2 regions of the Janthinobacterium sp. SUN211 genome follow, and region 1 is predicted to be linked to the other one. Evidence: predicted binding sites of a transcription regulator. Region 1 holds the regulator's gene; the other holds the start of a gene.
The links. The regulator sigma-54, encoded in region 1, starts transcription at its own class of promoters, with help from an activator protein. The targets are predictions, from matches to a motif close to TGGCANGNAANCTGCTTT.
Positions count from the first base shown of each region.

Region 1 (7,157 bases):
CGCTGCCGAGTAACATCAGGGTCAGTTCAAGCGAGGAAAACATGGGTTGCCCGGTACGGTCAATGGAAATCGTTGTTTGTTGTGACTGGCAAGTTTTTTGCTTTCCTAATTCGTTTATACTTTGGGCATGAGTGTAACCCATGAAAAAACAATGCTGAAAGCTTTTGATCGAATTGACATGCAAGCGACGACCGAGCGCGCTGTCGCGCTGGCCCGCACCACCTTGCAGATCGAGTCCGACGCCATCGTTGCGCTGCATGCGCGCCTGGCCACGGACGACAGCGTGGGCCGCGCCGTGGCGATGTTGCTGCAATGCAAGGGACGTGTCGTCGTCTCCGGCATCGGCAAGTCCGGTCACATCGCGCGCAAGATTGCCGCCACCCTCGCTTCCACCGGCACGCCGGCCCTGTTCGTGCATCCGGCCGAAGCGGCCCATGGCGACCTGGGCATGGTCACCTCGGACGATGCTTTTATTGCCATATCGTACTCCGGTGAATCGTCGGAATTGATGGCCATAATGCCCGTCGTCAAGCGCATGGGCGGCGTGCTGATTTCCATGACGGGCAAGCCCAATTCGAGCCTGGCCCAGCTGGCCGACGTGCACCTGGATATTTCTGTTGAGAAAGAAGCCTGTCCGCTGAACCTGGCGCCGACGGCCAGCACCACCGTCACCCTGGCCCTGGGCGACGCGATCGCCGTGGCCTTGCTCGACTTGCGCGGCTTCAAGGAAGAAGATTTCGCCCGCTCGCACCCGGGCGGCGCCCTGGGCCGCCGTTTGCTCACGCACGTGCATGACGTCATGCGCAGCGGCGAACGCGTACCCAAGGTGCCCGTGGACGCTTCCTTGCTGCAGGCGCTGGAAGAAATGACGAAGAAAGGCATGGGCATGACGGCCGTCGTCGATGCGGACAACCGCCCCGTGGGCGTGTTTACGGATGGCGATCTGCGCCGCATGTTCGAGCGCGTGCAGGATTTCACGCAAGTGGCGATCCGCGACGTTATGCATGCGCAGCCGCGCAGTATCGCGCCCGAACGCCTGGCCGTCGACGCCGTGGCCGTGATGGAGCAGTTCCGCATCAACCAGATGCTGGTCGTCGATGCCGACGGCAAGCTGGTGGGCGCGCTGCATATCCATGATCTGACGCAAGCGAAGGTGATCTGATGGACAGCGTAGCGGACAACCTGGCACGGGCGGCCAAGGTCAAACTGATGATCTTTGACGTCGATGGCGTGCTCACCGACGGCAGCCTGCATTTCGGCCCGGACGGCGAGATGATGAAAACGTTTAATGTGTATGATGGCCTGGGCATCAAGCTGCTGCAGGAATCGGGCGTGCAGACGGCCATCATCAGCGCGCGCCGCTCGGCCATCACGGCGCGCCGCGCGCAAGACCTGGGCATTACCCATGTGCACCAGGGCGGCCACGACAAGCTGACGCCGTTTCGCGAATTGCTGGCGCTGACGGGCTTGACGGAAGAGCAATGCGGCTATATCGGCGACGACGTCATCGACGCGCCCATCCTGAAACGCGTGGGCTTTGCCGTCAGCGTGCCGGGCGGGCGTCCGGAGGCGCAGGGTCTGGCGCACCATGTGACGCAGGCCGGCGGCGGCCGCGGCGCGGTGCGCGAGATCTGCGAATTCCTGCTGCGCGCCCAGGACAACTATGCGCGCGTCATGGCGCCGTTCCTGGAGTGAGGCGCGCCGCCTCGCCAGTGACCTTTGAAAGAGTGAAGCCCTATGCGTAAGCCAGGAGGCGCCCATCGCTGGCGCATGATTTTTACCGTGCTGGGCGCGGTTGTCGTCGCGCTGGGCAGCTTTTGGCTGCTCGAGGTGATGAACAAGAATGGCCAGGACATCACGGCCAGCAAGCATCTGGATGAACCTGACTATTTCATCACCAATTTCAGCCTGGTGCGCATGGATTTGACGGGTAAACCCAGCTATATCGTGTCGGGCACCAAGCTCACGCATTATCCGCTGGACGACTCGTCCGATATCGACCAGCCCTTCGTGCGCAAGCTCACGCCAGGCATGCCGCCGATGAACATGAATGCGGAACTGGCGCATATCGACCAGGATAATACCCGGCTGCAACTGCACCGCAAGGTCGTGATCGACCGCGTGGCCAGTCCGAAGGCGCAGAACCTGACGGTCAAGACGGAAGCGCTGACGGTGTTTCCGGACGAGGAAAGAATGGAAACGGATGTGCCTGTCGATATCCTGACGGGCGCCTCGCGCATCAATGGCGTCGGCATGAAGGCGAATAACGCCACCGGCGTGGTGGAAGTGCAGAATGCGCTGCGCATGGTCCTCCCGCCGAAACCGCGCCCGGCCGCGGCGGCAAAATGACAGAATGAAACAAGGAAACCATATTATGAAGAACATCTTGCTGTTGACCGTATTTTCGCTGGCCATCATGGGCGTGGCGCATGCCGAGAAGGCCGATTCCGAGAAGGAAGCCGTCATCACGGCACGCAGCGGCCACGTCGATGACATCAAGCAGGTGCGCACCCTGACGGGTGACGTCGTGCTGGTCAAGGGTACCCTGACCATGAAGGCGGGCCGGGCCCTGATCACGGAAGACCCGCAAGGCTACCAGTTCATCACCTTCTGGGCCGATCCCGGCAAGCTCGCGACCTTCCGCCAGAAGCGCGATGGCGCGGGCGACCTGTGGGTCGAAGGCGAAGCGGAGCGCGTGGAATACGACAACAAGACGGAAGTGGTGAAACTGTTTTCCAGAGCCAAGCTGACGCGCCTGGAAGGGGCGAAAGTCACCGATGTGGCCAACGGCGCCTTCATCTCGTATGACAGCCGCAAGGAAGAATTTGCGATGGAAAATTCCAACAGCGGCACCAGCACCGCCGATGGCGGCAGCGTGCGCATGGTGATCCAGCCGAAGACCAAGGCGCCGGCAGCGGAGAAAGCGCCGGCCACGCCCGCGCCAGGAAAGAAATAATGGAAAATACACGTTGCGGCAGCACCCTGATCGTTCGCGGGCTGCAAAAAACCTATGGCAAGCGGCAAGTCGTGCATGATGTCTCGCTGCAAGTCGAATGCGGCGAAGTGGTGGGCTTGCTGGGCCCGAACGGCGCCGGCAAGACCACCTCGTTCTACATGATCGTCGGCCTGGTGCCGTCCGATGGCGGCAGCATCGATATCAGCGGCGTGGATATCTCCAGCCTGCCGATCCACCGCCGCGCACAGATGGGCCTGTCCTACCTGCCGCAGGAAGCGTCCGTCTTCCGCAAGCTGACGGTGGAAGACAATATCCGCGCCGTGCTGGAAATCCAGACCGTCGAAGGCCGTCCGCTGACGAAGGCCGAGATCGAGGAACGGCTGGATAAATTGCTGGCCGACCTGCAGATTGAAAAGCTGCGCGAGAACCAGGCGCTGTCCCTGTCCGGTGGCGAACGCCGCCGCGTGGAAATCGCCCGCGCGCTGGCCACCGATCCCCGTTTCGTGCTGCTCGACGAGCCGTTCGCCGGCGTCGATCCGATCGCCGTGATCGAGATCCAGCGCATCGTGCGTTTCTTGAAGGAGCGCAATATCGGCGTGCTGATTACCGATCATAATGTGCGCGAGACGCTGGGTATTTGCGACCGTGCCTACATCATCAACCAGGGCTCGGTGCTGGCGTCGGGACGCCCCGACGACATCATCGCGAACGAGTCGGTACGCCGGGTCTATCTGGGCGAACACTTCCGCATGTAAGCCAATGAAACAATCATTGCAGCTGCGCACTTCGCAGCACCTGGCACTGACGCCGCAGTTGCAGCAATCGATACGCCTGTTGCAATTGTCTACCCTGGAATTGCACCAGGAATTAGAGCAATTGCTGACGGACAATCCTTTGCTCGAACGCCTCGATGATCCGCTCGACCGCTCGCTGCGCCTGCTGTCCGACGGGGCCTTGAGTTCCACGGCCGCGCCGGCCGAAGCGCCGCCCCAGCCGCCAGGCCAGGAGGCGCCCGCAGCGCCGGCCGAAGCGGAAGCGTTTGACGGCGAGGGGGGCGACAGCCCGGTCGCCGCGGATGGCGGCGACAGCGACTGGAGCGAGGCGAGCCGGGGCAAGGCGCCCGACGACGAAGATTCGCGTCCGCAATTGGAGGCCCATCACTGCACCCTGCGCGAACACTTGATGGAGCAGATGCGCGTGACGGTGCTCGAATTGCGCGACCGCGCACTGGTCGAACTGATCATCGACGCGCTGGACGACAATGGCTACCTGGAAGAGTCGCTCGACGACATCCTGGCGCGCCTGCCGGAAGAGCTGGAAATCGACGCCGACGAGATGCGCACGGCCTTGTCGCTGCTGCAAAGTTTCGATCCGCCGGGCGTGGGCGCGCGCAATGCGTCCGAATGCCTGGCCCTGCAAATCAAGCGCTTGCCGCACATCGCCATGGTGACGCGGCGTATGGCCCTCGTGATCGTGGAAAAGCACCTGGCCTGGTTTGCCCAGCGCGATTTCAACAAGCTGAAAAAAGCCCTCGATTGCGACGATGAAGACTTGCGCGAAGCGCAGACGGTGATTCGCCAGTGCAATCCGCATCCGGGCGCCGTGTTCGCCTCGGACGTCTCCGATTACGTGGTGCCCGACGTCGTCGTCAAGCGCGCGCGCAATGGCTGGCAAGTCACCCTGAACAACGACGTCATGCCGCGCCTGCGCGTCAACGCCATGTACGCCAACTTGCTCAAGCAAGGCAAGGGGGAGGGCGCCATGGGCGCACAGTTGCAGGAAGCCAAGTGGCTGATCAAGAATATGCGCCAGCGCTTCGACACGATCCTGCGTGTGGCGCAGGCGATAGTAGAAAGACAAAAGAACTTTTTCTCGCATGGGGCCGTTGCCATGCGCCCCCTTGTGCTCCGTGAAATAGCTGATACACTGGGTTTACACGAGAGTACTATCTCGCGGGTAACAACTCAAAAGTACATGCTGACCCCGCACGGCATGTTCGAGTTGAAATATTTCTTTGGTAGCCACGTCGCCACCGAAGCGGGGGGCGAAGCGTCATCGACGGCGATACGGGCATTGATCGTGCAACTGACAGGAGCAGAAGACCCTAAAAATCCTTTATCCGACAGTAAGATTGCGGACATGCTGGGGGAACAAGGCATGGTGATTGCGCGACGTACTGTTGCCAAATACCGGGAAGCATTAAAAATTCCGCCAGTGAGCCTGCGTAAGTGTTTGTAAGTTTTTTTCGGTTCCTCTGCGGGCCGGATAGGATGGACCGCACGAACCCGATCATCTTTAGGAGTGTGTATGAATCTCACCATCAGCGGACATCATCTCGAAGTGACACCAGCCATCCGTGAATACGTACAAACGAAGCTGGAGCGCGTGAAACGTCATTTCGATCAAGTCATCGATATCGCCGTGATTCTGACCGTGGATAACCTCAAAGAGAAAGAAAAACGTCAAAAGGCTGAAGTCAACCTGCGTTTGAGCGGCAAGACTGTCTATGTGGAAAGCTTGGCGCACGACCTGTACGCCGCGATCGATACCCTGATCGACAAGCTCGATAGGCAAGTGATGAAATACAAAACCAAAGTGCAAGGGCACGGTAAAGAGGCGATCAAGCATCTGCCAGACAACTCCGAGGAAGAAGCCGTCGTCGCCGTCTAAGGCCACCCGCTTCCAGCAGTTGTGATCAACTAAGGGCGCACATTGCGCCCTTTTTTGCGCCCAGCGGAACGCAATGTTCCCCGCGCAGGCATTAGAATATTCGCACTTCCACTTCTTTCCTGCCTGCCATGAGCGACTTCGTCCAGACTTCCATCCGCAACCGCACCGGGCACATCGTGCTCGACCGTCCGAAAGCCTTGAATTCCCTGTCGCTGGAGATGGTGCGCGCCCTGAGCGCGGCCCTGCTGGCCTGGCGCGACGATCCGCAGGTGGACGCCGTCGTGATCCGCTCCAGCAGCGACAAAGCCCTGTGCGCCGGTGGCGACATCCGTTTCTTTTACGATGCGGGTCTGGCCACGCCGCAAGGCGGCAGCGCCCTGCTGGAAGATTTCTTTACGGAAGAATATGCTTTAAATCATTTAATTCATTTCTACCCGAAACCGTATATCGCCGTGATGGATGGCGTGGTGATGGGCGGCGGCATGGGTGTGGCGCAAGCCGGGCCAGGCAACCGCTTGCGCATCGTGACGGGCCGCACGCGCATGGCCATGCCGGAAGTCAATATCGGCCTGTTCCCGGACGTGGGCGGCAGCTATTTCCTGTCCCGCCTGGCCGGCCAGCTGGGCCTGTACCTGGGTTTGACGGGCTTGACGATCAACGCGGCCGACGCCCTGTATACGGGCCTGGCCGATGTCTACCTGCCCGAAGCGCAGATGGGGGCGCTGCTGGACCTGTTTGAATCGACGCCGGGCGAGGCTTTGCCTGTGGCCATCAAGGCGCTGGCGGCACCATTCCAGGCCGAGGCAGGCGTTTCTCCCCTGGCCACGGCGCGCGCAGCGCTGGACCGCCATTTCAGTGCGGGTTCGGCGGCGGCCATCATGGCCTCGCTGGCGCAGGACGACAGCGCGTTCGCCGCCAAGGCGCTGGCGGCCATGCGCCTGCGTTCGCCCTTGATGATGTCGGTGACCCTGGAATTGCTGCAGCGGGGCGCCCACCTGGGCGTGGCCGATTGCCTGCGCCTGGAGCGCACAGTCGTGCGCCACAATTTCGAACATGGCGAAGTGCTCGAGGGCGTGCGCGCGCTGGTGGTCGACAAGGACAATGCGCCCCGCTGGAATCCCGCCAGCCTGGACGAAGTCGATGCAGCCATGGTGGCGCGCTTCTTTGCCCCCGTCTGGCCGGCCGCGGCGCATCCGCTGCGCCACCTCGATTAACTAGCTGCGCTCGCGGTGGCGTAGAACCACGCGCTCGTTGGGGCCGAAATATTGCGCCAGCCGCTCCGCCATGTACACGGAGCGGTGCTGGCCGCCCGTGCAGCCGAGGGCTACCGTCAGGTAGCTGCGGTTGTCGGACTTGAATGACGGCAACCATTTCTCGATGAAGGCGCGGATGTCGGCCAGCAGTTCCAGCGCGCTGGGCTGCGCGTCGAGGAAGGCGATCACGGGCGCGTCGCGGCCGTCGAGGGGGCGCAAGGCCAGGTCGTAATAGGGATTCGGCAAGGCCCGCACGTCGAAGACGAAATCGGCATCCA
Region 1 covers NZ_JAPWIC010000003.1:586,372-593,528, forward strand. The annotation lists gene O3301_RS13890 (monovalent cation:proton antiporter family protein) at 1-43, opposite strand, end outside; gene O3301_RS13895 (SIS domain-containing protein) at 128-1,162, shown strand; gene O3301_RS13900 (HAD family hydrolase) at 1,162-1,695, shown strand; gene lptC (LPS export ABC transporter periplasmic protein LptC) at 1,738-2,349, shown strand; gene lptA (lipopolysaccharide transport periplasmic protein LptA) at 2,375-2,956, shown strand; gene lptB (LPS export ABC transporter ATP-binding protein) at 2,956-3,711, shown strand; gene O3301_RS13920 (RNA polymerase factor sigma-54) at 3,716-5,194, shown strand; gene hpf (ribosome hibernation-promoting factor, HPF/YfiA family) at 5,264-5,626, shown strand; gene O3301_RS13930 (enoyl-CoA hydratase/isomerase family protein) at 5,755-6,840, shown strand; gene rapZ (RNase adapter RapZ) at 6,841-7,157, opposite strand, start outside.

Region 2 (7,157 bases), on a different contig from region 1:
CAGCGCGCGCCTGCGCGCCACCCGGTGAATGACGAACTGCTTACGCTGCCTTGGTCGACTCGAGGAAATCCTGCGCGAAGCGCTGAAGAACGCCGCCCGCCTCGTAGATCGACACCTCTTCCGCCGTGTCGAGGCGGCAGGTGACGGGCACTTGCAGCGTCTCGCCGTTCTTGCGGTGGATCAACAAAGTCAGGGTGGAGCGCGGCGTGCGCTCGCCCACGACGTCGTAGGTTTCGCTGCCATCGATGCCCAGGGTCTTGCGGTTCACGCCAGGCAGGAACTCCAGCGGCAGGACGCCCATGCCCACCAGGTTGGTGCGGTGGATGCGCTCGAAACCTTCGGCCACGATGGCTTCCACGCCGGCCAGGCGCACGCCCTTGGCGGCCCAGTCGCGCGAGGAGCCCTGGCCATAGTCGGCACCGGCGATGATGATCAATGGCTGCTTGCGCTCCATATACACCTCGATGGCTTCCCACATGCGCGAGATTTTTCCTTCCGGCTCGATGCGCGTGAGCGAACCGGCCTTCACCTTGCCGTCCTCGATGACCATTTCGTTCTTCAGGGTCGGATTGGCGAACGTGGCGCGCTGCGCCGTCAGATGGTCGCCCCGGTGCGTGGCGTAGGAATTGAAGTCTTCCTCGGGCAAGCCCATTTTCGCCAGGTACTCGCCGGCCGCGCTGTCGAGCATGATGGCGTTCGATGGCGACAGGTGGTCGGTGGTGATGTTGTCGCCCAGGACGGCCAGCGGACGCATGCCTTTCAAGGGGCGTGCGCCGGCCAGCGCGCCTTCCCAGTACGGCGGACGGCGGATATACGTCGTCTGCGGACGCCAGTCGTACAGGGGGCTGACTTTCTGGCCATCGTCGGCCTGCGCGGCAAACATTGGAATGTACACCTTGCGGAACTGCTCCGGCTTGACGCTGGCGGCGACGATGGCGTCGATTTCCTCGTCCGATGGCCAGATATCCTTCAGCAAAATCGGCTTGCCATCCGCGTCATGGCCCAGCACATCCTTTTCAATGTCGAAACGGATGGTGCCGGCGATGGCATAGGCCACCACCAGCGGCGGCGAGGCGAGGAAAGCCTGCTTCGCGTACGGGTGGATGCGGCCGTCGAAATTGCGGTTGCCCGACAAAACGGCGGTCGCGTACAGGTCGCGCGACACCACTTCGTCCTGGATCACGGGATCGAGCGCGCCCGACATGCCGTTGCACGAGGTGCAGGCGAAAGCCACCACGCCAAAGCCCAGCTGTTCGAGTTCCGGCATCAAGCCCGCTTCCTGCAGGTACAGTTCCACCGTCTTCGAGCCGGGCGCCAGCGACGATTTCACCCACGGCTTGCGGGTCAGCCCCAGGCGGTTGGCATTGCGCGCGATCAAACCGGCGGCGATCATGTTGCGCGGGTTGTTCGTGTTGGTGCAACTGGTGATGGCGGCGATGATGACGGCGCCGTCCGGCATCTTGCCCGGCTCGTTTTCCACCACGCCGGAAATCCCGCGCGCGGCCAGTTCCGACGTCGGCACGCGGTTGTGCGGGTTCGACGGCCCGGCGATATTGCGCACGACGGACGACAGGTCGAAGCTCAGGACGCGCTCGTACTGCGCATCCTTCAGGCTGTCGGCCCACAGGCCCGTCTCTTTCGCGTACAGCTCCACCAGCTTCACCAGTTCGTCGTCGCGGCCCGTCAATTTCAGATACTTGATGGTTTGCTCGTCGATATAGAACATGGCGGCCGTGGCGCCGAATTCCGGCGCCATGTTGGAAATCGTGGCGCGGTCGCCCAGGGTCAGGTGCGACGCGCCCTCGCCATAGAATTCCAGGTAGGACGAAACGACCTTCTGCTTGCGCAGGAACTCCGTCAGCGCCAGCACGGTATCCGTGGCCGTGATGCCCGGCTGCGGCTTGCCCGTCAGCTTGACGCCGATGATGTCGGGCAAACGCATCCACGAGGCGCGGCCCAGCATCACGCTTTCCGCTTCCAGGCCGCCCACGCCGATGGCGATCACGCCCAGCGCATCGACCATCGGTGTGTGCGAATCCGTGCCCACCAGGGTGTCCGGATAGGCTACGCCATCCTGCACCTGGATCACGGGCGACATGCGCTCAAGATTGATCTGGTGCAAGATGCCATTGCCTGGAGGAATCACGTCAACGTTCTTGAACGCTTTCTTGGTCCAGTCGATGAAGTCGAAACGGTCTTCGTTGCGGCGGTCTTCGATGGCGCGGTTCTTGGCGAAGGCGTCGGGATCGAAGCCGCCGCATTCGACGGCCAGCGAGTGGTCGACCACCAGCTGCGTGGGCACCACCGGGTTGACGAGGGCCGGGTCGCCGCCCTGGGCCGCGATGGCGTCGCGCAAGCCGGCCAGGTCGACCAGGGCCGTCTGGCCCAGGATGTCATGGCAGACCACGCGCGCGGGGAACCACGGGAAGTCGAGGTCGCGGCGGCGTTCGATGAATTGGCTCAGCGAAGCGTTCAAGGTGGCCGGGTCGCAGCGGCGCACCAGGTTTTCGGCCAGCACGCGCGAGGTGTAGGGCAAGGTGGCGTAGGCGCCTGGCTGGATCGCATCGACGGCGGCACGCGTGTCGAAGTAGTCTAGCTGGGTGCCCGGCAAGGATTTGCGGTGCAAGGTGTTCATGTTGGTGCTCATTATTTGCGGTCCTTGATCGGGACGAATTCCAGGTCTTCCGGACCCACGTAGTTGGCGCTCGGGCGGATGATCTTGTTGTCGATACGCTGCTCGATGATGTGGGCAGCCCAACCCGAGGTACGCGAGATGACGAACAGCGGCGTAAACATCGCCGTCGGCACGCCCATCATGTGGTACGACACGGCCGAGAACCAGTCCAGGTTCGGGAACATGTTCTTGATTTCCCACATGACCGATTCCAGGCGCTCGGCGATGTCGAACATTTTCGTGGAACCGGCTTCCTGCGACAGCGAACGGGCCACTTCCTTGATGACTTTATTGCGCGGGTCCGAAATCGTGTAGACGGGGTGGCCGAAGCCGATCACCACTTCCTTGTTGGCCACGCGTTCGCGGATGTCCGCTTCCGCTTCATCGGCGTTGTCGTAGCGTTTCTGGATATCCAGCGCCACTTCGTTCGCACCGCCATGTTTCGGGCCGCGCAGCGCGCCGATGGCGCCAGTGATGGCGGAATGGATGTCCGAACCCGTGCCGGCGATCACCCGGCTGGTGAAGGTCGATGCATTGAATTCGTGTTCCGCGTACAGGATCAGCGACGTGTGCATGGCTTTTTCCCACGACGCCGACGGTTTTTCGCCATGCAACAGGTGCAGGAAGTGGCCGCCGATCGAGTCGTCGTCCGTTTCCACTTCGATGCGCTTGCCGTTATGGCTGTAGTGGTACCAGTACAGCAGCATGGAGCCGAACGACGCCATCAGGCGGTCGGCGATGTCGCGCGCGCCCGGCGCGTTATGGTCGTCCTTTTCCGGCAGGGTGCAGCCCAGCACGGACACGCCCGTGCGCATCACGTCCATCGGGTGGGCGGCGGCCGGCAGCGCTTCCAGCGCCAGTTTCACTGCCGACGGCAAGCCGCGCAGGGATTTCAACTTGGCCTTGTAGCCTTTCAGTTCGGCGGCTGTCGGCAGCTTGCCGTGCACCAGCAGGTAGGCGATTTCCTCGAACTCGCAGCTGTCGGCCACGTCCAGGATGTCATAGCCGCGGTAGTGCAAATCGTTGCCGGTCTTGCCGACCGAGCACAGCGCCGTGTTGCCGGCGGTGACGCCGGACAAGGCGACGGATTTTTTAGGCTTGAAAGTGGCGGCTTGCGGTGCGTTCATTGATTTCTCCAAAAATTGACTAGTCTCGGTTGCATCACTGCGGGGCCTGCATGCGGCCCCTGCTTCTTTACTTTTCTTTACTTATTTCTTTTGCGCGGCGAACAGTGCATCGAGCTTTTGCTCGAAATCGTGGTAATTGATCGATTCATACAGCTCCATGCGCGTCTGCATGGTGTCGACGACGTTCTTTTGCGTGCCGTCGCGGCGCAGCGCCTGATAGACGTTTTCCGCCGCCTTGTTCATGGCGCGGAAGGCCGACAGCGGATATAGCGCCAGGCCCACGTGGGCGCTGCGCAGTTCGTCCAGGGTGAACAGCGGCGTGGAACCGAATTCCGTGATGTTGGCCAGGATCGGCACGTTGACGGCCTTGGCGAACGTAGCGTACATGTCCAGGTCCGTGATGGCTTCCGGGAAGATCATGTCGGCACCCGCTTCGACGCAGGCGACGGCGCGTTCCAGCGCCGCTTCCAGGCCATCGACCGCCAGCGCATCGGTGCGCGCCATGATGACGAAGTTCGGGTCCGTGCGCGCATCGACGGCCGCCTTGATGCGGTCGACCATTTCTTCCTTGCTCACGATTTCCTTGCCCGGACGGTGACCGCAGCGCTTGGCGCCCACCTGGTCTTCGATGTGCAGGCCGGCCGCGCCGAACTTGATCATCGATTTCACCGTGCGCGCCACGTTGAAGGCGGAAGAACCGAAGCCCGTGTCGGCGTCGACCAGCAGCGGCAGGTCGCACACGTCGGTGATGCGGCGGATGTCGGTCAGCACGTCGTCCAGGCTGGAAATACCCAGGTCGGGCAAGCCCAGCGAGCCTGCCGCGACGCCGCCGCCGGACAGGTAGATGGCTTTATAGCCGGCGCGCTTGGCCAGCAAGGCGTGGTTGGCGTTGATGGCGCCGACGACTTGCAACGGGGATTCTTCCTGGACGGCCTTGCGGAATGCGGCACCTGCGGAGTATTGAGTCATGTGTTCACCTTATGGGTTTCGGATGGTCCCGAATGTTTCACGGAGTGGCTATGAACATCAGTATTGCAAATGCCGTGCCAGGCCGGCGCGGCCTGGCGAAAAACACGTGACGGCAGAGTGAAAACAGGCGACAAGGGGCCAGCCAGCGCTGCTCCGGGGCTGTCACGCCAGGGAACAACGATGTCACGTTTGCCCCGTACGATGTTTCATTATTGTTTCAAAATTTCATTTTGAAACATAACATTGAAACATGCAACAGCGCTGGCTGAAAAGATGGGGGCAGGCACACGCGCCGCCGGTAGCGCGCAAAAAAAACAGCCGGCGGATGCCGGCTGCGGGAACACGATGACTGAAAGAGTAGAGAACTAGGCCAGCCGCACCAGCGGGTTGGCGATGATGTTGTCGATCTGGCGCACGGCTTCTTCGCAGGCGGCGGCAATGGCGCCCTCCTCGTCGTCGCGCACGAATTGCATGGTCGAGCCTTCGAATACTTCCAGGCCTTCGGCCGTGGCGCGCTCGATGTCGCAACTGGCCGACCATTTGCCGTCGGTGGTGGGCACGGCCAAGGGAACGATTTCCCAGCCTTTATAGTGAATTTTAGAACTGCTATCCATGGGTGCCTCCTTCGTGACTGACTCAATAGTGGAAATCGTAGCATGAAGCGCGGCTGGCAGCGACGTGTTTCACGCGCCAGCCGTAGTCAGGCTCACTTTCGGGCTAAACGATTTACGCTGGCTCAAGGGCGCAGCAGATTATCGACTTCCGTCCTGGCCACTTGCAAGCCCGCCGTGCAAGCCGTTTCGGGGGCCGCGTAGCCGCCCAGGGTGCGGCTGCGCGTGATCGCCTGCGCTTCCGGCTCGCCTTCGCGCTGCAGGCGGTAGGTAAAATCCCATAAATCGTCGTTATCCTTTTGCGGGGTCACGGAAATCGTAAAACCGCGGTACTGTTCGCTGCGTGCAGTGATATCGTTCATGAATTCCTCCTTGGAAGAATGAGGTTACCATGCTGCAAGCGCCGGGGTGCGCACGGCTGTGACGGCCGCATGCCTGCCCCCTTATCTGTTTTCCGCATGTTAAATGTGAATTTACAGCATTTTTTTAGCGAACTCTGGCGATATAATGCCATTCCCTGTCCGTCCCTTGCCGCCGTGATGACTCCACAAATCCAAGCTTTCTTCGACCCCGCCACCGCCACCGTCACCTATATCGTGTATGAGGCCGACGGGCGGGACTGCGCCATCATCGATTCCGTGCTCGACTACGATCCCAAGGCGGGCCGCACCTCCACCGCTTCGGCCGACAAGGTGATCGCCTTCGTGCGCGAACACGGCTTGCAGTGCCGCTGGCTGCTGGAAACCCATGCGCATGCGGATCACCTGTCCGCCGCGCCCTACCTGCAGCAGCAGCTGGGCGGCGACGTGGCCATCGGCGCCGCCATCCAGACGGTGCAGCAAGCCTTCGCCGCCGTCTACCACCAGGATGCGGCCAAGGCCGACGGCTCGCAGTTCGACCAGCTGTTCGCGCCCGACCAGGTATTCCATATCGGCGCATTGGAAGTGCGCGCGCTGCACGTGCCCGGCCACACGCCGGCCGACCTGGCGTACCAGATCGGCGACGCCGTGTTTGTCGGCGACACCCTGTTCATGCCGGATGTGGGCTCGGCCCGCTGCGACTTTCCCGGCGGCTCCGCTGCGCTGCTGTACCGCTCCGCGCAGCGCCTGCTGTCGCTGCCGCCGCAGACCCGGCTGTTCATGTGCCACGACTACCCGCCCAACGGCCGCGCGCCGCGCTGGGAAGTGACGGTGGCCGAACAGCGCGCCGGCAACATCCACTTGCGCGACGGCATCACGGAAGAACAATTCGTGGCCATGCGCACGAGCCGCGACGCCACCCTGGACATGCCGACATTGATCTTGCCCGCCATCCAGGTCAACATCAACGCGGGCAAGCTGCCCGAGCCGGAAGACAATGGCGTGCGCTACCTCAAAATACCGCTGAACGCGATCTGATTCCCCCGACATTCCCCGCCCGCCGCGCTTCCTTTCTTGACACCACGCAAGTCCCACCTCAGGCAATCCGCATACAGTGCAGATTGCCTGAGTTCGCTTGGGCGCCGCTTTTCATCTTTCACGTTGACGGAGCGCCCGCATGTCGCCCGACCCTACGCTAGCTGGCAATTGCATCCTGCTCGCCGAAGCCGAAGGCACGACCTTGTTCAGCCATGCGCTGCTCCAGGCCGTCACGCGCCTGCCCCGTCCCGGCATCGTCATCTTCGTGCATGGCGTCAATTCCGATGGCGAATGGTATGAGCAAGCCGAACAAGGGCTGTGCGCCGGCCTGAATGCGCGTCTGAAGCGCCGCGACGAGGATCTGGCGATCCCGGGCCCG
Region 2 covers NZ_JAPWIC010000007.1:70,049-77,205, forward strand. The annotation lists gene acnD (Fe/S-dependent 2-methylisocitrate dehydratase AcnD) at 41-2,635, opposite strand; gene prpC (2-methylcitrate synthase) at 2,647-3,801, opposite strand; gene prpB (methylisocitrate lyase) at 3,883-4,770, opposite strand; gene O3301_RS22140 (hypothetical protein) at 5,136-5,384, opposite strand; gene O3301_RS22145 (hypothetical protein) at 5,507-5,743, opposite strand; gene O3301_RS22150 (MBL fold metallo-hydrolase) at 5,921-6,778, shown strand; gene O3301_RS22155 (DUF3274 domain-containing protein) at 6,918-7,157, shown strand, end outside.
Region 2: prpB (methylisocitrate lyase) is a predicted target of sigma-54. The motif match lies at 4,833-4,850, and genes of this name have one in related genera.